DNA from 3 places in the Klebsiella sp. genome. Region 1 is predicted to be linked to each of the others. Evidence: predicted binding sites of a transcription regulator. Region 1 holds the regulator's gene; each other region holds the start of a gene.

Region 1 (7,678 bases):
CAGCGTAGAAACCAGCAGACTGGCGATAAAGCAAAGACCCAACTGTAAGGTATTTTGCAAAGCTGCGGCGCGACCGGTCGCCTGCGGGAACGGCTTCAGCGCCTGAGCAACGACGATAGGATAAATACCGCCATTTACCACCGCCATTGCGCAGAACGGAATCATTAATCCGACAAGCGTGGCATTAGCCTGTAAACCTACCAGCCAGGTAGCGGCAACGCTGATGGAGAAAATCACCAGCAGCCACGGCAGGATCTGCTGCCCTGACCATTTTTGTAAAGCCGCACGGCAGCCGTAACCGCCAACCAGAAACGCAATAGTTTGCGGAACGTAGCTCAGGCCGATAACGGTCGGGCTGTAGCCCATCTCGTGAAGAATAAATGGCGAGCCGGTCAACCATGCGAAAAAGCTGGCGGAGCAGGCGGCATAAATCAGCACGTTGCCGCTGTATTCGCGCGAGCGTAGTAGGGCAAGGAAAGTCAGCTTCTGCTGGGTGCCGACAACCGTCTTTTTCGCCGCTTTCAGACGCAGGGCAGGCAGCATGAGTAACAGGGTTATCGCGAACAGAACGGCGAAAATAGCCTGCCATTCGAAATGAACCAGCAGCCAGCTGCCGAGCAGCGGCGCCAGTGCTGGAGACAAGCCCACCAGCGGCATAATGGCGGCAAAAATACGGTTTGTGCGATGGGCTGGGTAGTAATCGGTCACCATCGCTTGCCAGGTCACGGCGGCGGCGCAAACGCCAATCGCCTGAATGAAGCGCAGCGCCAGCATCAGTGTGGCATCTTGCACCCAAAGCATCCCCAGACAGCCGATAGCGAAAATGACCAGGCCGCTTAGCAGTACCGGCTTGCGTCCGTAACGGTCGGAGAGCGGCCCCCAAAAAAGCTGTCCAATGGCAAAGCCTGCCAGGAACAAGCTCAGGCTGGCGCTGACTGAAGCCGCTGAAGTGTTGAGATCTTGTTGGATCGCGGCGAAAGCCGGCAGATACATATCGGTGGCCAGAAAGCCGAGCACGCTGAGCCCGGCCAGCCAAACTAAAAATCCTTTCCCAGGTTGTTGCAATTGTTGCATAAAATTCTCTTGTTATTGATGCAGGTACGGTGCGGCAGAGTGTAGGGAGTGCATTCGGGCTTGTGAAACGCTAATATTTGTCAGGTGGATTCAAAAATTTTGTAGGCAGAATATGTGGTCAGAATACTCACTTGAGGTGGTTGATGCTGTCGCGCGTAACGGCAGTTTTAGCGCAGCGGCGCAGGAGCTACACCGCGTACCTTCAGCGGTGAGTTATACCGTGCGTCAGTTGGAAGAGTGGCTGGCGGTTCCGCTCTTTGAACGCCGTCACCGCGATGTCGAATTAACCCCGGCCGGGGTCTGGTTTTTGCAGGAAGGGCGCTCTGTTATCAAAAAAATGCAGATCACTCGTCAGCAATGCCAGCAGATAGCCAACGGTTGGCGCGGGCAGCTATCCATTGCTGTCGATGACATCGTCAAACCGGCGCGCATGCGGCAAATGATCGTTGATTTCTATCGTCATTTTGATGACGTTGAACTGATTGTCTTTCAGGAGGTATTCAACGGTGTCTGGGATGCGTTAGCTGATGGCCGCGTGGAATTAGCTATCGGTGCGACGCGCTCAATTCCCGTCGGCGGGCGCTATGCGTTTCGCGATATGGGGATGCTGAGTTGGGATTGCGTGGTGGCCAGCGATCATCCGTTGGCGAAAATGGACGGCCCGCTAAGCGACGATGTGTTACGCAACTGGCCGTCGCTAGTACGGGAAGATACTTCGCGCTCGCTACCGAAACGCACGACATGGCTGCTGGATAATCAGAAGAGGGTGGTGGTGCCAGACTGGGACGCTTCCGCGACCTGCCTCAGCGCAGGGTTGTGTGTTGGCATGGTGCCAAAGCATTTTGCACAGCAGCGAATTGATAGCGGAGAATGGACGGCTCTGGCGCTGGAAAACCCATTCCCTGATGCGGCCTGCTGCCTGACGTGGCAACAAAGCGACGCTTCACCGGCGCTGATGTGGCTGCTGGATTACCTTGGCGACAGTGAAACGCTGAACAGGGAGTGGCTGCGGGCGCCGGAATAGCCGGCCCCGCGAGGAGAATTAACGGCGATAATCGACAAACGGGCCGTCGGCCACGGATCGACGTTCGACCAGGCGCGGATGTACTTCAATAGACTGGGAAATTTCGCGCTTGTTGACGATGCGGTCCAGCAGCATATTGAAGGCCGCTTCGCCCAGAGAATCTTTTGGCTGATGGATGGTGGTCAGCGCCGGGCTGAAGTAGCGGGCGTTGCGCACATTGTCATAACCGATCAGCGAAATATCCTGCGGCACGCGCAGACCCATTTCATCAGCCGCACAGATAGCGCCCATCGCCATGATATCCCCGCCGCAGAAAATCGCCGTCGGGCGATGGTGCTGGCTGAGGATTTGCTGCATCGCGCGGTAGCCGGATTCCGGCTCGAAATCACCTTGCACTACCCAGTTTTCAGGAACGTTGATCTGCGCTTCTTCCATCGCTTTCATAAAGCCGGCCAGGCGGCCGGCACCGGTGTTCCGCTCAAGCGGGCCGGGGATCACGCCAATTTCGCGATGACCGCGTTCCACCAGATAGCGCCCGGCAATATAACCCCCTTCGAAGGCGTTATCGATAACCGAGTCGGTAAAGTCGGCTTTTGCTTCACCCCAGTCCATCACGACCATCGGAATATGGCGATACTCTTCCAGCATGCTCAATACCGACTCAGGATACTCAGAACACATCACCAGCAGGCCGTCCACGCGCTTCTGCGCCATCATTGACAGGTAGGCGCGCTGTTTCTCCGGATCGTTCCATGCGTTGCCGAGAATCAGGGTATAGCCCTTCTGGAAGCAACTTTTCTCAACGGATTCGATAATTTCGGCAAAATAGGCCGCTTCACTGCTGGTCGCCAGCAATCCGATAGACTTAGTGTGATTAACCTTCAGGCTGCGAGCAACGGCGCTGGGGGAGTAGTGCAGTTCTTTAATCGCAGCCCACACAGCGTTGCGCGTCTCTTCCGCAACGAAACGCGTTTTGTTAATTACATGTGATACTGTTGTAGTGGAAACGTTTGCGCGCTTCGCTACATCTTTAATAGTTGCCATTACTTCTCACTCCAGACCTTGACCTGATCGTCCGTTTATCGGTACGTAAACGTTTGCCTGTACACACCCTGATGCCAAAATTAATCATTACATCACGTCGGGAAAACGACACAGAACGACAGGAAGGGGTCAATGGCCGATACGCTTTCAAATTAGCGTGGGATTTTGTCCGATCTTGGGGCAAAGGGGAAGAGCAAAAATGTGCATCCCTCTAAATCTCGGAAGATATTTGCGCTAATCTATGTAAAAATGAGCAAGCTCACTTTTCATGTGGGGATAATCAAGGGGAAAAATTGATGGATACAGATTTAAAGTTTTCGCTGACAACGACGATTATTGTTCTGGGTTTGATTGTCGCCGCAGGGCTGACCGCCATACTGCACTAATTCCAATATGAGGGAGGCATCGTTCTCCCTTTTCTTTTTCCGCCATTATTATCAATTTCGCAAAAATATTTTGCCATTTCGTTTACTTTTGTTTTTCTGTGATTGATGTCATGCTTTTGGCTTCTGATGAGATGCCGTCGCTGAAGACGGCCCGATGGAGTCATTGAATGAAAATCAACTTTCCCCTGCTCGCTCTGGCGATCGGTGCCTTCGGTATCGGTACTACCGAGTTCTCCCCAATGGGGCTATTACCGGTTATCGCCAAAGGCGTGGATGTCTCTATTCCGGCTGCGGGAATGCTTATTAGTGCCTATGCCATTGGGGTGATGGTTGGCGCGCCGCTGATGACTCTGTTGCTTTCGCACCGTGCGCGCAGAAATGCGCTGATTTTCCTGATGGCGATTTTTACTCTCGGTAACGTACTCTCTTCAATTGCACCAGATTACACCACGCTACTGCTGTCGCGCATTATTACCAGCCTCAATCACGGCGCTTTTTTTGGACTCGGCTCAGTAGTAGCGGCGAGCGTAGTGCCGAAGCATAAGCAGGCCAGCGCCGTGGCGACCATGTTTATGGGGCTGACAATTGCCAACATTGGCGGCGTTCCGGCGGCGACCTGGTTGGGGGAAACTATCGGCTGGCGAATGTCGTTCCTTGCAACGGCGGGTCTCGGCGTGGTGGCGATGGTCAGCCTGTGGTTTTCCCTGCCAAAAGGAAGCGCGGGTGAGCGGCCTGATGTTAAGCAGGAACTTTCAGTACTGATGCGCCCACAGGTGCTATCAGCGCTGCTGACCACCGTTCTGGGGGCAGGGGCGATGTTTACGCTTTACACCTATATATCACCGGTCCTGCACAGCATCACTAACGCATCGCCACTGTTTGTGACCGCGATGCTGGTATTGATTGGTGTAGGCTTCTCGCTGGGTAACTACCTTGGCGGTAAGTTTGCCGACCGCTCGGTTTCCGGGACGTTGAAGGGCTTTCTGCTGCTGTTAATGGTGATCATGCTGGCGATCCCGCTGCTGGCCCAGTCACAAATTGGTGCGGCTATCAGCATGGTTGTCTGGGGTGCCGCGACTTTTGCCGTGGTTCCGCCGCTGCAGATGCGCGTGATGCGCGTGGCTCACGAAGCTCCTGGGTTGTCATCGTCGGTTAATATCGGCGCTTTCAACCTCGGTAATGCGTTAGGCGCAGCCGCCGGTGGTGCGGTGATAACGGGTGGGCTGGGCTATGCATTCGTACCCGTGATGGGAGCGATCATTGCGGGCGTTGCGCTACTGCTGGTGTTTTTTAGCGGTCGATCGCAGCCAGAAGAGGCTTTTGCTAACCACTAATCGTTCATGAATAGTATGTGAATTGTCTGTGAAGTGAAAAATAACCGCAGAAGGCGCAATCCTTCTGCGGTTTGCTTTTATGCCGCCAGATTAGCCGCCACAAATTTCCAGTTCACCAGCGCCCAGAAGTGTTCCAGATAGTTCGGACGCGCATTACGGTAGTCGATGTAGTAAGCGTGTTCCCAGACATCCACGGTCAGCAGCGGGGTTGCATCGCTGGTCAGCGGCGTACCGGCGTTGCTGGTGGAAACAATCGCCAGGCTACCATCAGCGTTTTTCACCAGCCAGGTCCAGCCAGCACCAAAGTTTTTCGCTGCCGCGTCGGTGAATTTTGCTTTGAAATCAGCAAAGCTGCCGAAGGATTTAGCGATAGCTGCCGCCAGTTCACCTTCAGGTTCGCCGCCAGCGTTTGGTGCCAGGCAGTTCCAGTAGAAGGTGTGGTTCCAGACCTGAGCAGCGTTGTTAAAAACTCCGCCATCGGAAGAGCGAACGATCTCTTCTAAGGTCTTGCCTTCAAACGCGGTGCCTTTGATCAGGTTGTTGAGATTGGTGACGTAGGCCTGGTGGTGTTTACCGTAATGATATTCCAGGGTTTCTGCGGAAATGTGCGGCGCGAGGGCGTCTTTTGCATATGGTAATGCAGGTAATTCGAACGACATTGCTACTCTCCTTTTTATAGTTATACCCTTCATACTTCCAGCCGCATCTTTGTTGGCTGCCTGCACTTACCCCGGTCACGTACTATTTGTACGCTCCCGGGGATGCGCTTAGTTGCCGCGTTACTCGGCTTAAGCCTCGCCCCTTCGGGGCCAGCGCAAGCGCTGTTCAAAACGGCATAGCGTTTTGTGATACAACTGGAATTATTTTGGGTATAGTTCGCGCAATAACCATGTATTACGCAAGGTAATAGTAGCAAATTAAAAGATGTGGCAAAAGAGAGAGTTACCCCGCCGCAGAAGCGACGAGGCAGAATTAGCGAATGGTTTTTGGCGTCATGACGCGGCGCGCGCCAACGTAATGGCGTTCCCAGTAATCTTCACTCAGCGAGGTTATCTGAATATCGCGACCGGTGCGCGGGGACTGGATAAATTTACCGTTGCCGACATAGACACCAACGTGATCGGCGGTACCGCGCCCACGGGTGCGGAAGAAGACTAAATCACCGTTTTGCAGCTCACCGCGATCGACCGGGCGGGCATCGCGCAGATGATACATTTCATTAGCGGTACGCGGGATGTGAATCTTCACCAGATCTTTATAGGCGTAATAGACCAGACCACTGCAATCAAACCCGGTTCGCGGCGAAGTGCCGCCCCAGCGATAAGGTTTGCCAATCTGATCCATTAACTTTGACATGGCGGTGCTTTGCGCCTTTTGAACCCGAGCTTTATGCGCATCGGCGATGGTCAACTGAGGCTCATCAGTGACAGGTTTACAGCGGGTTTTATAGCCTTTGCGCACGACGCACTTTTTCTGCACGCTTGCTCTGGCGACTTTGCTTTCTGCCACCGATTTTGTCGAGCTAGCGCACTGCTTTTTGTAGCCTTTGCGCAATACGCATTTTTTGCTTGCACCGGCAACCTGACGGTTAAGCGCGGTTTGGCTTGAGGCGGTTGTGCGGGTAGGGGCTTTTGCGCGGCTGGCGGTCGATGTTTTCTTGCTGGAGGTTTTAGCGGTGGTCTTACTTTTGGAACTGGCTGCTTTTTTCTTACGCTCTGCGGTAGCGCCTTTGGCCGGATGTGCTTTTGGCGTAGCCGAAGCGTGCGTATGCCCGGAAGCATGCGCCAGCGGCGTAAATGAGATCGACGTAATAAGTAATGCACAGAGCGAAATCGCGATTTTGTTAAGACGCGCCACTGAGCAATCCCCTGATTAAATTACAGACATATACAGATGCCTGACGATGAATGACAAACCGCATCGATTCTAAAGCATAAAAACCCTGAGAGTTAATATTCTTTTGTATCTAAAGTGTCGTTTGGTTAACGATTGCAAAAAAATACGTCAGACAATAACCATGTCGCATGAAAAATGAGCAAAGCGCTCTTGCGTCAGACGATAAAATGATATTTTTGAGGCAACTTCTGGGCACAGAAGATAAAATGTGGAGAGTGACAAAAATGTTATTATCGGTCCTGCGTTCAGGACGCTACAATGACAAATTACTGCCGTAGAGAAGTTTAAGGAAGCAAGACAATGAGCACGACTTTAGAAAAAATCCAACATCAAATCGCTGAAAACCCAATCCTGCTGTACATGAAAGGGTCCCCGAAACTGCCAAGCTGCGGCTTCTCCGCCCAGGCCGTACAGGCGCTGTCTGCCTGTGGCGAACGTTTTGCTTACGTCGACATCCTGCAGAACCCGGACATCCGCGCAGAGCTGCCGAAATACGCAAACTGGCCGACTTTCCCGCAACTGTGGGTTGATGGCGAACTGGTTGGCGGTTGCGACATCATTATTGAGATGTATCAGCGCGGCGAACTGCAAACGTTGATCAAAGAAACGGCCGCTAAGTACAAGACTGACGAGCCGAAAGCAGATTAATTTTTGCTACCAATAAAAAAGCGACTTCTGGTGGAGTCGCTTTTTTTGTCTCTGCTATTCTTCAGCTACCGGTAACGGCCAGCCGCCAAGTCGTTTCCAACGATTGACGATTTCGCAAAACAGCTGCGCGGTTTGTTCGGTATCGTAAAGCGCCGAGTGCGCCTGAGTGCCATCAAATGCCATGCCCGCAGCAATGCAGGCCTTCGACAACACCGTCTGGCCGAGCGCAAGCCCGCTTAGTGCTGCCGTATCGAATGTTACGAACGGGTGGA
Region 2 (7,678 bases), on a different contig from region 1:
TGACGACCGGCGTCATCGCCACCAGCGTTAACTTCGCGCCACCGTACATAGAGAGCGCGCCGGGCAGCTCAATGGTCGACACTTTGTTATGCACCCAGGCAATGGTGCAGCCGAGAATAATCCCGAGAAAGACCCCCATATCGACCACAACAAAACCTAACAGCTGGGTTTGCCCGGTGCCGTAATATTCGCCGTTAATTTTTTCCGCGAGGCCGTTGGTGTGCTCCAGCCAGGAGTGGTTGGCGCCAAGGAACATGATAAAGCACATCACCGAAACCAGCGCGACTTCGGTTTTTTTATCTTTCGCCAGGCCATAACTGATGCCGACGCAAAATAGTAATCCAAGGTTGCCAAATAAGGGCCAGAAGGTGTCTCCGAGGAGCTGCCCGAGCTGGTGTAAAAAACTGGTTTCCGAAATTAATGTTGGGTTGGTTAAGACAGAGCTGAGTGCCAGAATTAAGCCGATGACCGGTAAGAACAATACAGCCCCGATCATTGCTCTGGAGAATTTTTGCATATTCTCCATAATACGTTGACGTATTACAGACATGGTTGTTCCTTTATTTTTGTAGGTTCAGGGACTTTAATTATTTTTTTAACTTCCAGTGTTTTTGTTATAGCAAGTCCATTATTTGAAAGGAACAGGTTGCGGAAAATAGGTACAAATAGCCGCTAAATGGCAACAGGTTTCATTGGAATATTACCTTCACCCATCCCTCTCCCTGGAAGGAAGAGGGGGGCGCTCGGTGTGGGCATAAAACAGGGGCTTAAAAAATAAAGAGTGCAGAGGGCGGTTCCCTCTCCCCGCCGGGGAGAGGGTGAGGGGAAACTAGGGGGTAGAAATTACCGGAGCAGAAGGAGCCTGGGTACTGGTGACTTCGCCGTTGCGCATCACCTGCGCAACCTGCTGCTTCTCCATATTAATTGCGCTGAGTTGACCGTTGACGGTCGGCTTCAGCGGCGCATCCGCGAGCACGCTGCCGGTTGCCGTCAGCTGGAGATTGCCGTCGCCGGAAACCGGCAGCGCAGGCCAGCCCCACGCCTGCAAAATATTCAGCGGCACGCCGCGACCGTTCAGGCTCAGATTGACCAGGCGCTGCGGAAGTTGCGATACCGCCGCTGTGGCTTGCAGGATCCCGTGCTCGGTAAAGGCGCTAAGCTCGTTAACGTTCACCGTTGAGGCGTTGGCGCTCAGCTTCAGCGATGGGCGGCGAACGTCAATGCGGTTAAAGGTGGCGGCAGCGGCGTTCAGCGTCGCGCTGCCGTTCCATATACCCCAACTGCGGTCCTTCACCAGCTGTAGCTCGCCGCCGTAGCCGTCGAGGGCGGTGATCTGCCATGGAAATTCAGGTTCAATATCAATGACCAAATTGCGGCTGGCGCTGAACTTCTTCAGGGTCAGGCTCTGTAACCATTCCGGCAGTTGTTCCATCCATAGTTGCTTCCAGTTAGCCGGCAACGTGTATTCCAGCCCGGCGAACGCGGCGTCATCCAGAACCAAAGCATGACCAGCACGCAGCCAGTTGCCGGAAGTGCGCACCATCCCGCCTTCCCAGCGAGAGGTGAACTGGCGCAGCGCGATACCCTGCGGTGAGAAACTGGCGTTGAGGATCGGGTCGAGGAAATGCAGTGAGCCATAAATAAACTCGTTGGCATTCATCGACAGCGTACCCTCCTGACTTTGCCAGTCGCCGTGGCTCAGGGTTAGATTGCGCAGATTAAGGTCGAGGCTAGCGACCGCCCAGTCAGGCCCCTGCAGGCTGGCGTCGGTCATATCAAGACGACCAATCTGTAGCGAAGGAAGGGTGGTCAGCGGTGCGAAAAAGTCGGCGAGCGATTTATCGCTTTGCAGGCGGATCTCGCTGAGGCGTAAATTATCGACCTGCCAGCCGCCGTCGGCGCTGCGTTTCGCCGTCCCGGTCATCGTGCCGCGGGCAACATCTGCACCGATGGTCGAGAGCGCCACTTCACCGTTATCGATACTCCCCTGGACCAGCACGTTGCTGGCTTCGATGCCGTTCAGCGTCATCGACCCCGCGCTCATCTGAATCTGCGTTTTCTTACCGAGGACGTTGCCCGCTTCCGGTGCCCACGGGCTGACGCCGCCGGTGACGCGCTGAGCGCTGAGATCCCAGTCGCTTTCCGGACTATTAAACGCCATGTTGCGCAACTTTAGGCGGTCGGCGGCGAAAGGTAAGGCTGCCGATGAAGGCGAGAAGTTCAGGGTGCCATCGCTGAGGACAATCTCGTCGGCATGCAGTGGGTCGCTAAACTGGCGGCTGCTAAAGCCGATATCCACTGTTTTAGCCACCAGCGTCGCCGGTTTGCCGTCACGACCAAGGGTGACGTTTTGCAGTTGCAGGTGCATTGGCGAGGAGAAATTGTGGTCCATTTTGTTGAAAGAGACCTTCCAGCCGGTACCGTCGCTTAGCCAGGCGCTGGCCTGGCGCGCGCCCCATTGGGTTTGCAGCAGGAAATAAGCCGCAATGATCACCACCAGCAGAGCAATCAGCAGCCAGAGAATCAGCTTTCCGAGAAATTTCATGATCTTCGTTCCTGAGCGAGGCACATAAGGCTGTTATGCCCGAATTATGCGCAATCCTCAAGACAGGAATTGTGTAATGAGATGATGTGAGGTGGATGATGTACATGCCCTGGCCAGCATCACGCGGCCAGGACATCAGGCAGGATTAGTTTTTCTCTGGCGGGAAAACCAGGTTCAGCACAATTGCCGTGATACCACCGGCAGCGATACCGGAGGAGAGCAGGTTCTTCAGCCAGTCAGGGGCGAACTGCAGGATCAGCGGCTGCTGGGAAACGCCAAGGCCGACGGCCAACGACAGGGCGATAATCAGGATCGCACGGCGGTTCAATGGCTCACGGGAGACGATACGTACGCCGGAAGCGGCGATGGTACCGAACATGACCAGCGTCGCGCCGCCGAGTACCGGTTCAGGAATATGCTGTACAAAGCCGCTTACCGCCGGGAACAGGCCGAGCACGATCAGCATCAGTGCGACCACGAAACCGACATAGCGGCTGGCGACGCCGGTCAGCTGTATCACGCCATTGTTCTGGCCAAAGCAGGAGTTCGGGAAGGTATTAAATACCGCCGAGACGAACGAGTTCAGGCCGTTAGCCAACACGCCGCCCTTCAGACGCTTCATATATAGCGGGCCGGAAACCGGCTGCTCGGAGACGTCGGAGGTAGCGGTGATATCGCCGATAGTTTCCAGCGAGGTAATCATAAAGACCAGCATCAGCGGCAGCAGCAGATTCCAGTCGATACCCAGACCGTAGTAAAGCGGCGTGGGCACCATAATCAAGCTGCTGTCGGTTGGCGCGGTATTGGTCGGCAGCATATCGAGGAACCAGGCTGCCAGATAACCCGCTGCCATGGCGATCACCAGCGAGGCGATGCGCAAATAGGGGTTGCGCTGGCGATTAAGGATAATAATCAGCGCCAGCACGATACCCGCCAGCAGCAGGTTTTTCGGCGCACCGAAGGTGTTATCAGCCATGGCCGCGTAGCCGCCGCCGATAGAAGTGAGGCCAACCTGAATCAGCGACAGACCGATAATCATCACCACCACGCCGGAGACCAGCGGCGTAATGATGCGCCGCGCAAGGTGTAGTACGCGGGAGATGACCATTTCCGTGCAGCTGGCCAGCATCAGGGTACCGAACAGCGCAGCCATCATGGTTGGGACATCGGCGCCGCCGGTTTTCAGCGCGGTACCGCCCATAATCAGCGGTGCGACGAAGTTAAAGCTGGTGCCCTGAATTGAAAGCAGCCCTGAGCCAACCGGTCCCCAGGCTTTAATTTGAATAATGGATGCGACACCGGAGGCGAACAGAGACATGCTGATGATGTGTTGCGTATCCTGAGCCGGGAGGCCCAGAGCCTGGCAAATTAACAGCGCCGGAGTGATGACTGCGACAAACATCGCCAGCAGGTGCTGGAAAGCGGCGAACAGAGTTTGCGGTAGCGGTGGGCGGTCTTCAAGGCGGTAGATTAATTCGCTGACTTGCTTATGCGCAACCGGTTGCGCATTTTCTGACTCTGCGGTATTAACGGACATCACAACAATCCCAAAGGTGGCAAAGCGGGGATTTTATCGGACTGTAGACTAAAAGCAAACGTTTGCCATTCTTTAGCGATAAATATTTATACAGGGAATAGGCTTAGAGGAATTATTAACATTTTGTATGATTGATCGCATCATTATCCCTACAAAATATCTTTTCCTGTCCTTTTTTCCGTACTTCTGCTTAAAATCCCCTCCCGATTACTCATGATGAGAAGCAATCGACACCGGGAATACCGTCGCGTGTGAATGGATCATGCGCCTATAAGGAGCTCTTTTTTATGTTTCATCTCGATACCTTATCGACGCTCGTTGCCGCAACATTAGTGTTGCTACTGGGTAGAAAACTCGTTCAAACCGTCCCTTTCCTGAAAAAATACACCATTCCTGAGCCCGTGGCGGGTGGATTGTTGGTTGCGCTGGCGCTGCTGGTGCTTAAGAAGAGCATGGATATCGAAATCGATTTCGATATGAGCCTGAAAGATCCGCTGATGCTGGCGTTCTTCGCCACCATCGGTCTGAATGCCAACCTCGCCAGCTTGCGGGCTGGCGGCAAAGTGGTGGGGACGTTCCTGATCGTTGTCGTGGGACTGCTGCTGCTGCAAAACGCCCTCGGTATCGGCATGGCGAAGCTGCTGGGCCTCGACCCGCTGATGGGGCTGCTGGCGGGTTCCATTACCCTTTCCGGCGGTCACGGCACCGGCGCGGCGTGGAGTAAATTGTTTGTCGAGCGCTATGGTTTCGCCAACGCTACCGAAGTGGCGATGGCCTGCGCAACCTTCGGCCTGGTGCTGGGCGGCCTGATTGGCGGCCCGGTGGCGCGCTATCTGGTTAAGCACTCTTCTTCACCGGACGGCACGCCGGACGATCAGTTGGCGCCGACCGCGTTTGAAAAACCGGATATGGGACGCATGATCACGTCGCTGGTGCTGATTGAAAGTATCGCGTTAATTGCAATCTGTTTGACGGTAGGGAAGATCGTTGCGCAACTGCTGATGGGCACCGTGTTCGAGCTGCCGACCTTCGTTTGCGTGCTGTTTATCGGCGTGATTCTCAGCAACAGTTTGTCGGCACTGGGGCTTTATCGTGTGTTCGACCGCGCGGTGTCGGTATTGGGTAATGTCAGTCTGTCGCTGTTCCTGGCGATGGCGCTGATGAGCCTCAAGCTGTGGGAGCTGGCGTCGCTGGCGCTGCCGATGATTGCTATTCTGGCGGTGCAAACGGTGGCGATGGCGCTGTACGCGGTGTTTGTGACCTATCGAATGATGGGGAAAAACTACGATGCCGCCGTTCTGGCCGCCGGGCACTGCGGTTTTGGCCTCGGCGCAACGCCGACGGCGATTGCCAATATGCAGGCGATTACCGACCGTTTTGGCCCATCGCACATGGCGTTTCTGGTGGTGCCGATGGTGGGTGCGTTCTTTATTGATATCGTTAACGCGCTGGTAATTAAGCTGTATCTGCTGTTGCCGATGTTTGGCTGATAAAAAACCCGGAGGCGGTGCTGCGCACCTGTCCGGGCTACAAGATCGTGCGGTTTTGGATTTGGTAGCCCGGCTAAAGGCGTTTACGCCGCAAGCCGGGAATACCTCCACACCTTACGCTTCGTCGTGCTCTTCCCACGCTAATGCGCGTTTTACCGCTTTCTTCCAGCCGCTGTAGCGAACGTTACGCTCGGTAGTTTCAATCCCCGGGCGGAATTCACGTTCGATAACCGCTTTCTCCTGCAACTCATCCAGATTCTGCCAGAAACCCACCGCCAGACCGGCCAGATAGGCAGCACCCAGCGCGGTGACTTCGCGCACTTCAGGGCGTTCTACACGGGTGCCGAGAATATCGGACTGGAACTGCATCAGGAAGTTGTTGGCCACCGCGCCACCGTCGACGCGCAGAGCGTGCAGACGAATTCCCGAGTCAGCCTGCATTGCTTCCAGCACGTCGCGGGTCTGATAGGCGATGGATTCCAGGGTGGCGCGAATAATGTGGTTAGAGTTTACGCCACGGGTCAGGCCGAAGATCGCGCCGCGGGCGTACGGGTCCCAGTACGGTGCGCCGAGGCCGGTAAATGCCGGGACCACGTATACGCCGTTGGTATCTTTCACTTTAGTCGCGAAATATTCGGAATCGAACGCGTCGCTAATTAGCTTCATCTCATCGCGCAGCCACTGGATGGAAGCGCCTGCCATAAACACCGCACCTTCCAGCGCATAGTTCACTTCGCCGCGTGGGCCGCAGGCGATCGTCGTCAGCAGGCCGTTTTCAGATTTCACCGCTTTCTCGCCGGTGTTCATCAGCATGAAGCAGCCAGTGCCGTAGGTATTTTTCGCCATCCCTTCTTTAACGCACAGCTGACCGAACAGCGCCGCCTGCTGGTCGCCCGCGATACCGGCGATCGGAATACGCGTGCCGCCTTTACCGCCGATATTGGTCTGGCCGTACACTTCGGAAGACTTGCGTACTTCCGGCAACATGGCGCGGGGGATATCCAGCGCGTCGAGCATTTTGTCGTCCCAGTCCAGCTCGTGGATGTTGAACAGCATGGTACGTGAGGCGTTGGTGTAGTCGGTGACGTGCACGCGCCCCTGGGTCATTTTCCAGATAAGCCAGGTGTCCACGGTGCCGAACAGCAGCTCGCCGCGCTTAGCACGTTCGCGTGCGCCTTCAACGTGATCAAGGATCCATTTCACTTTGGTGCCGGAGAAGTATGGGTCAACCACCAGACCAGTGGCCTTGCGAATGTACTCTTCCATACCGTCGCGCTTGAGCTGCTCGCAGATTTCAGCGGTACGGCGGCACTGCCAGACAATCGCGTTATAAATCGGTTTACCGGTTTCGCGCTCCCACACGATAGCGGTTTCACGTTGGTTAGTGATGCCGATTGCGGCGATTTCATCGGAGCTGATATCGGCTTTTGCCAGCACTTCTACCAACGTGGAACTTTGGGTTGCCCAGATCTCCATCGGGTCGTGCTCAACCCAGCCGGGCTTCGGATAAATTTGTTCAAATTCTCGCTGAGAGACGCTGACGATATTGGCATCGTGATCCATTACAACGGCGCGGGAGCTGGTGGTGCCCTGGTCGAGCGCTACGATATATTTTTTGTCGGTCATAGTATGAGTCCCGTAGTCAGATTACAGCGAAGCGTTGTGTTGCGTTGTAGAGGAGGATGAGGCTTCTTTCTCTTCGGCAACGCAGGTGTCGCAAGGCAGGTGACGGCCAATCAGCTTGCGGTAGCAGAATGCGCCTAGCGCAGCACCGACGATTGGCGCACACAGCGGCACCAGGAAATAAGGAATATCTTTGCCACCCGTGAAGGCGACATCACCCCAGCCAGCAAGCCAGGCGAAGGTTTTCGGTCCGAGATCGCGTGCCGGGTTCATGGCGAAGCCGGTCAGCGGGCCCATGGATGCGCCGATAACGGCGATCAGCAGACCAATCAGCAGCGGTGCCAGCGGGCCGCGCGGCACGCCGTTGCCATCATCGGTCAGCGCCAGAATGACGCCCATCAGGATAGCGGTAATCACCATCTCTACCGCGAAGGCCTGCACAAAATTGATATGCGGGTTCGGGTAAGTGGAGAAAATGCCAGC
Region 3 (7,678 bases), on a different contig from region 1:
AATACGCAAACTAATTCGCGTTGCAGGCAGGTGGCAAGCCAGTGACAAATTCGTCGGGAACGAATTTGATCAGCCGAAGGCTGGCCTCCGGTGAGAGGCAGGAGCCTCTCATTAATCCCCAAGAGCGTACATAAGTACGTAACTGGGGTGAACGACCGCAGCCAACACACCTGCAACGTGAAGAATGAAACGTATTTATTCGTCTTCTAACAGCGCTTCGTATGCAGTGGCATCCAGCAAAGCGGCAACCTGAGCTTCGTCGCTGGCTTTGATTTTGAAGATCCAGCCGTCGGTGTACGGCTCGCTGTTCACCAGCTCAGGAGAGTCATTCAGCTCTTCGTTAACGGCAACGATTTCGCCGCTAATGGGTGCATAGATATCGGAAGCCGCTTTCACAGACTCGGCAACCGCGCAGTCAGCACCTGCTTCGACGATGGCGCCCACTTCCGGAAGGTCAACGAAGACCATATCGCCAAGCAGCTCCTGTGCGTGTTCGGTGATCCCGACGGTATAGGTGCCGTCAGCTTCTTTACGCAGCCATTCGTGTTCTTTGCTGTATTTCAGTTCTGCTGGTACGTTGCTCATCAATTCATCTCCAAAAGGGGAAATCACACCACGGCTTTGCCGTTGCGTACAAAAACAGGTTTAGTCACTTTTACCGGCATTTCACGGTTGCGAATCTGCACCACGGCGGTTTCGCCGATGCCTTCCGGTACGCGTGCCAGCGCAATACTGTAGCCCAACGTTGGGGAGAAGGTGCCGCTGGTGATAATGCCTTCTTTCTGATTACCATCGGCATCGCTAAAGCGCACCGGCAAGCCGCCGCGCAGGACGCCTTTGTCTGTCATCACCAGGCCAACAAGCTGCTCAGTGCCTTTTTCACGCTGTAACTCCAGCGCTTCGCGGCCGATAAAATTACGCTCGGCAGGCTCCCAGGCAATGGTCCAGCCCATGTTCGCCGCCAGCGGAGAAACGCCTTCGTCCATCTCCTGGCCGTACAGGTTCATCCCTGCTTCCAGACGCAGCGTGTCGCGTGCGCCCAGGCCGCATGGCTTAACGCCTGCATCCAGAAGACCGCGCCAGAAATCCACCGCCTGTTCGTTCGGCAGCGCAATTTCATAACCCGCCTCGCCGGTATAGCCGGTGGTGGCGATAAACAGGTCGCCCGTCTGCACGCCAAAGAACGGCTTCATGCCTGCAACCGCCTGGCGCTGCTCATCGGTAAACAGCGTCGCTGCTTTCTCTTTCGCCTTCGGACCCTGTACGGCAATCAGTGAAAGATCGTCACGCACGGTCATTTCAAGGCCATAAGATTCAGATTGCTGAGTTATCCAGGCAAGGTCTTTTTCACGGGTGGCGGAGTTAACAACGAGGCGGAAATAATCTTCAGAAAGGAAATAGACAATCAGGTCATCGATGACGCCGCCAGAAGCGGTTAGCATCCCACTGTAGAGCGCTTTGCCCGGCGTGGTGAGCTTATTCACGTCGTTAGCCAGCAAATAACGCAGGAATTCACGGATGCGACTGCCGTGGAAATCAACGATGGTCATGTGCGACACATCGAACATTCCGGCATCGCCACGCACCGCGTGATGCTCATCAATCTGGGATCCGTAATGCAGCGGCATCATCCAGCCATGGAAATCCACCATGCGCGCGCCGCACAGCGTGTGTTGTTCAAACAACGGAGTCTGTTGAGCCATCTTTTCCTCATCGAATAAAACGGAACCAGCCACTATTTTTGGCGATTTTGCGCCGCGAAATCCGCCGTCGACATCGCTGACGGACGCCGACGCAAACGTTCTCTTCGGCCAGAACTTACCACCGATACCGGGAGTAAACCATAAGCTGAATCAGGACATCACATTAGCTTATGACCAAAATCCGCCGATGAACCTACAGAGTTATTAACTAAATAAAAGCGACAAATGCCACATAAAAACAATGTAATAAACCTTAAAGGCAGAGGGTAATGATATTTTATGCGAAATTACGTACCTAATTTCTATAACAAAAAAAAGGTAACATTAATAAAACTAATGCGAAAAAAGAGGTGAGATTAGATTATTTCAAATGAGCCGGGAGACCCGGCGCGATGGCCGGGAAAGAGAAGTGTGATGGGCTTAACGTAACCAGGCAGGAAGGTCGTTTAGTCCCATTGCCTGACGGATAAGCTGCGGCTTCACACCGGGCAGCGTGTCCGCCAGCTTAAGGCCGATATCGCGCAGCAGCTTCTTCGCCGGATTGCTGCCGGAGAACATCTCGCGAAAACCCTGCATTCCTGCCAGCATCAATGCGGCGCTATGCTTGCGGCTGCGCTCATAGCGACGCAGATACAAATGCTGACCAATATCTTTTCCCTGCGCATGCAGGCGTTTGAGCTCATCAATCAGCTCGGCGGCATCCATAAAGCCAAGATTGACGCCCTGCCCCGCCAACGGATGAATGGTGTGAGCAGCATCGCCAACCAGCGCCAGACGATGGGCGGCGAACTGACGCGCATAGCGGCCCGTCAGCGGGAAAACCTGACGTTCGCTTTCCACCGAGCACAAGCCAAGGCGGTTATCGAAAGCAATATTCAACGCCTGGTTGAAAGCGGCTTCGTCCGCCTGCTGCATCCGCTTCGCGTCTTCAGGAGACAGCGACCAGACAATAGAGCAGAGATGCGGATCGCTGAGCGGCAAGAACGCCAGAATCCCTTCGCCGTGGAACGCCTGACGCGCAATCGCTTCATGCGGCTCTGCGGTACGAATAGTGGCAACCAACGCATGATGATGATAATCCCAGTAAGTCAAAGGAATATCGGCTTTGTTGCGCAACCATGAATTGGCACCGTCAGCGCCAACCACCAGCCGGGCGGTTAACATACTGCCGTCCTGCAGGCTCAGAAAAGCCTCATTCTCGCCCCATGCGACCTGCTGCAGTTGGGCCGGGGCCAACAGAGTGACATCGGAACAGCGCTGAGCTTTCTGCCACAGGGCATGGTGCACCACGGCGTTTTCGATAATATGACCGAGGTGGCTGAACCCCATGCTCTGGTCATCAAAGCTGATATGGCCAAAACTGTCTTTGTCCCACACTTCCATACCGTGGTAGCGGCTAGCGCGCTGGGCGATAATATCCTGCCAGACATCCAGTTTGCTCAGCAGCTTCTCGCTGGCGGCGTTAATCGCCGATACCCGCAACGCCGGTGGCGCATCCATACCCAGCGGCTGAGGAGTTGCCTGTTCCAGCACCGCCACGCGCAGCCCGCTCCCCTGCAAACCGCAGGCAACCGCCAGGCCGACCATCCCACCGCCAACAATGGCGACATCAACACTTTGCACGTTTAACTCCTTAACGGGGGACCCAACCGAGGGTACGCTGCGCCAGCGCATCTCGCGCCGGGGTAAATAATTCCATCGCCATCAGGCCCAGGTTGCGCCCCGCGACCAGCGGCACCCAGCGATTGGCGAACAGATGCACCAGCCCGTCAGTCACACCAATGGTGGCAGCTTTGTCATCGGCACGCCGCGCCTGATAGCGGCTCAGAAGTGAATAATCACCCGGATCCTGACCAGCGGCCTGCGCCAGCATTTCCGCCAGGCTCATCACATCGCGCAGACCGAGATTAAAACCCTGTCCGGCAATAGGATGTAACGTTTGTGCCGCATTGCCGACCAGCGCCAGACGATGCGCAACCGTGCGGGTGGCCGAAGTCAGCGATAGCGGATAAACGCTGCGCTTTCCGGCATGGGTAATTTGGCCGAGTCGCCAGCCAAACGCTTGCTGAAGCTCATGGCAAAAACGTTCGTCAGACCAGCTCAGCACCTCTTCTTGCCGCGACTGCGGATGACACCACACCAGCGAGCAGCGCCCCTGCGACATCGGCAGCATCGCCAGCGGGCCGTATTGGGTAAAGCGTTCGAAGGCGCGGCCGTTGTGAGGCAGGGCAGTACTAACGTTGGCAATAATTGCCAACTGTTCATAGGGTTGCTGCTGCCAGCTGATGCCACAACGAGCCCCCAGAGTGGAGCGAGAGCCGTCTGCCGCCACCAGCAGTTTACCGTGGAGAACCTCGCCGCTGTCCAGGGTGAGGCTTACGCCCTCCTCGCTGCGGCTGACGTCTTCCACTTTTGCCGGGCAGTGCAACGTAATGCCCGGCGCTTTGCGCAGTTGCGCAAACAAGCGCTGGCCCACATCATGCAGCTCAACCACCTGGCCTAATGCCGCCAGGCCATACTCCTGAGCATCGAGCGTCACAAAGCCCGCATGACCGCGATCGCTGACGTGGACACGCTGAATAGGCGTAGCGCAGTCGGCAATCTCTTGCCAGATACCCACCCGAGCCAGCTGTTGGCAGGTGCCGGCGGCCAGGGCGATAGCACGGGCATCAAAGCCAGGGTGCTGCGCGGATTCCGGCGCTGTCGCTTCCACCAGATGCACCGGCAACGTGCCGCTGGTGAAGCGAGAAATGGCTAACGCCAGCGTCGCGCCGGTCATTCCGCCGCCAACGATCAGCACGCTCATAGCTCGCGCGCCGCCGCCATCAGCGCCTCAATATCATCGGCTTTTTTCACGACGCCTGCGGTGAGATTTTCATTGCCGTCTTCGGTGATAACAATGTCATCTTCGATGCGAATGCCGATACCGCGATACTGAGCCGGAACATCGGCATCCATCGCAATATAGAGTCCCGGTTCGATGGTCAGCACCATCCCCGGTTCGAGGATGCGCGAACGGTCTACGTCATAGTTGCCGACATCATGCACGTCGAGACCAAGCCAGTGGCTCAGACCATGCATAAAGAAAGGACGATGGGCGTTGTTGGCAATCAACTCGTCGATATCCCCTTTGAGGATCCCCAGACGCACCAGGCCGGTAATCATAATCCGCACGACCTGCTGGCTAACCTCGTGAATTGAGGTGCCGGGACGATAGAGCTTCAGCGAGGTTTCCAGCGATTCGAGGACGATATCGTAAATCTCGCGCTGCGCCGGGCTGAACTTGCCGTTAACCGGGAAAGTTCGGGTGATGTCGCCCGCGTAGCCGCGATATTCACAACCTGCGTCGATCAGTACCAGATCGCCGTCGCGCAGTTCACATTCGTTTTCAGTGTAGTGCAGGATGCAGCCATTTTCGCCGCCACCAACGATGGTGTTGTAGGAAGGGAAGCGCGCGCCGTGGCGGTTGAATTCGTGAAGGATTTCGCCTTCAAGGTGATACTCAAACATGCCCGGGCGACATTTTTCCATAGCGCGGGTATGGGCCAGCGCGGAAATTTCACCAGCGCGACGCATCACCTCAAGTTCTTCCGCCGACTTAAACAGGCGCATTTCATGCACCATCGGCCGCCAGTCAATCACCGAGTTCGGCGCTTGCAGATTCTGGCGCACGCCTTTGCGCAGTTTTTCCAGCGCGTTGAACACGATTTCGTCTGCGTAAGCGTATTCACCCTGTGCAAAATAAATAGCATCGAGGCCGTTAAGTATCTGGAATAACTGCTGATTGATTTCACTAAACGCCAGGGCGCGATCGACGCCGAGTTTTTCCGGCGCAGCGTCCTGACCAAGACGACGACCAAACCAAATTTCCGCCGTCAGATCGCGGACGCGGTTAAACAGTACGCTGTGATTATGCGTTTCGTCGCTTTTAATCAAGATAAGGAGCGCTTCTGGCTCGTTAAAGCCGGTGAAGTACCAAAAGTCGCTGCTTTGCCGGTAGGGATATTCCGAATCTGCACTGCGTACCGCTTCCGGTGCGGCGAAAATTAGCGCTGCGCTGCCTGGCTGCATCTGTGCCAGCAGAGCCTGGCGACGAGAGAGAAATTCCTGCTGAGTCATGACGCCCCCTGAACGATTTAATCAATAATTAGAGCCTATCCCAGCAGGCTCTTAGTGTAATGTCGGCTTTTGAACTTCCGGCGCAGTAGGCTTTTGCGAAGAGAAGGTATCGTGGCACAAAAGCGCGGCAACGCGTACGTACTCGATAATCTCTTCGAGGGACATTTCCAGCTCTTCCTGGTCTTCATCCTCGTCGTAGCCTAACTGGGCAATGTTGCGCAGATCGTCGATGGCTTCGCCGGTTTCATCTTTGACCTTATCTAACTTAGGCTGCGTCACGCCCAACCCGAGCAGAAAATGGTTCACCCAACCCGCCAGCGCATCAGCGCGATCGAAAACGCTCACCGCGTCGCCATCCGGCAAATAGAGCTGGAACAGAAAGCCGTCATCTTCCAGCGCATCGCTGGTGGCGGAATGCATGCTACGCAGCGCCTGTGCCAGCTCATGACCAAAAGCAAGACCTTCGTTGGTCAGGTCATGTACCAACGGCTGCCAGCTGCTGTCTTTATTGCCGCCGCACAGGATCCCGCTGATCAAACCGTGCATTTCGGCAGGGGTTAATCCCACCCCTTGTTGGTTCAGTAACTGGTCTACGTCGTTGTAACCAGGCATTTCGTTCTGTATAGACATGCGCATTCGTCATCGTTGGGAGGAATTCATGATATGCTACCACTTTGGACCCTGGTGAACCAGAATGGGGCTTGTATCTTCATTCCAGGGTAGCTATAGTGTCGCCCCTTCGCAGACCCGGGCAGGGCGTGAAGGCAGCGCAGTCAATCAGCAGGAAGGTGGCATGTCTGCACAACCCGTAGATCTCCAAATTTTTGGCCGTTCACTACGAGTGAATTGCCCGCCTGAACAAAGGGATGCCTTAAACCAGGCAGCTGACGACCTGAATCAGCGGTTGCAAGATTTAAAAGAACGCACTAGAGTCACAAATACTGAGCAGTTGGTTTTCATCGCCGCGTTGAACATCAGCTACGAATTGGCTCAGGAAAAAGCGAAAACCCGTGACTACGCCGCCAGCATGGAACAGCGTATTCGGATGCTTCAGCAGACCATAGAACAAGCGTTGCTTGAGCAAGGTCGCATAAGCGAAAGACCCGGGCAGAAGTTTGAATAACACTTTGCATTTAACTGTGTTAGAGTAATCGCAAGAACAAAATTTCTCTGAGATGTTTGCAAGCGGGCCAGTCCCCTGAGCCGATATTTCATACCACAAGAATGTGGCGCTCCACGGTTGGTGAGCATGCTCGGTTCGTCCGAGAAGCCTTAAGACTGTGACGACACATTCACCTTGAACCAAGGGTTCAAGGGTTACAGCCTGCGGCGGCATCTCGGAGATTCCCTTCTTTATCGTTCCATTCCCCCTGTTTCATTTTCGGCTTTTGCCACCTGGTGTATTACACTTGCTTCGTTCGTCTCCTTTGCTCTCGTAACGCTTTTCAGGCAGCCCGGTATGACTCAAATTTCAGATATCCCACTAAGCCGACAACAAATTCGCCAGCAGACTCGCCTGCGCCGACGTGCATTAACGCCAGAGCAGCAAACGCAGTTTGCGCTTCAGGCCGCGGACCGAATGATGGCCTATCCACCGGTTTTACTGGCGCATACCGTGGCAGTGTTTCTCTCATTTGATGGAGAACTGGATACACAACCGCTGATTGATCAGCTGTGGCGGGCGGGTAAGCGAGTTTATCTTCCGGTGCTCCACCCTTTCAGCCCGGGTAATCTTCTGTTTCTGCACTACCATCCGAGCAGCAACCTGGTAGTGAATCGCTTGAAAATCCGCGAGCCAAAGCTTGATGTGCGCGACGTCCTCCCCCTTAGCCAACTGGATGTTCTGATTACGCCGC

Evidence for each region. The regulator PurR, encoded in region 1, represses purine synthesis genes. The targets are predictions, from matches to a motif close to CANGCAAACGTTTGCNTG.
Region 2: gltS (sodium/glutamate symporter) is a predicted target of PurR. The motif match lies at 4,134-4,151, and genes of this name have one in related genera.
Region 3: gcvT (glycine cleavage system aminomethyltransferase GcvT) is a predicted target of PurR. The motif match lies at 1,792-1,809, and genes of this name have one in related genera.

Annotation. Positions count from the first base shown of each region.
Region 1 covers NZ_JAPUEW010000042.1:98,583-106,260, forward strand. Annotated here, with positions in the region: gene punC (purine nucleoside transporter PunC) at 1-1,065, opposite strand, end outside; gene punR (DNA-binding transcriptional activator PunR) at 1,187-2,098, shown strand; gene purR (HTH-type transcriptional repressor PurR) at 2,117-3,142, opposite strand; gene cydH (cytochrome bd-I oxidase subunit CydH) at 3,439-3,528, shown strand; gene QVF11_RS12435 (MFS transporter) at 3,696-4,862, shown strand; gene sodB (superoxide dismutase [Fe]) at 4,940-5,521, opposite strand; gene QVF11_RS12445 (C40 family peptidase) at 5,835-6,719, opposite strand; gene QVF11_RS12450 (Grx4 family monothiol glutaredoxin) at 7,059-7,406, shown strand; gene rnt (ribonuclease T) at 7,461-7,678, opposite strand, start outside.
Region 2 covers NZ_JAPUEW010000045.1:2,589-10,266, forward strand. Annotated here, with positions in the region: gene QVF11_RS13235 (PTS transporter subunit EIIC) at 1-550, opposite strand, end outside; gene QVF11_RS13240 (AsmA family protein) at 830-2,545, opposite strand; gene xanP (xanthine/proton symporter XanP) at 2,691-4,082, opposite strand; gene gltS (sodium/glutamate symporter) at 4,370-5,572, shown strand; gene glpK (glycerol kinase GlpK) at 5,687-7,198, opposite strand; gene QVF11_RS13260 (MIP/aquaporin family protein) at 7,220-7,678, opposite strand, start outside.
Region 3 covers NZ_JAPUEW010000063.1:24,350-32,027, forward strand. Annotated here, with positions in the region: gene gcvH (glycine cleavage system protein GcvH) at 196-585, opposite strand; gene gcvT (glycine cleavage system aminomethyltransferase GcvT) at 609-1,703, opposite strand; gene ubiI (FAD-dependent 2-octaprenylphenol hydroxylase) at 2,124-3,326, opposite strand; gene ubiH (2-octaprenyl-6-methoxyphenyl hydroxylase) at 3,337-4,509, opposite strand; gene pepP (Xaa-Pro aminopeptidase) at 4,506-5,822, opposite strand; gene QVF11_RS18830 (YecA/YgfB family protein) at 5,874-6,452, opposite strand; gene zapA (cell division protein ZapA) at 6,616-6,945, shown strand; RNA gene ssrS (6S RNA) at 6,987-7,170, shown strand; gene QVF11_RS18845 (5-formyltetrahydrofolate cyclo-ligase) at 7,282-7,678, shown strand, end outside.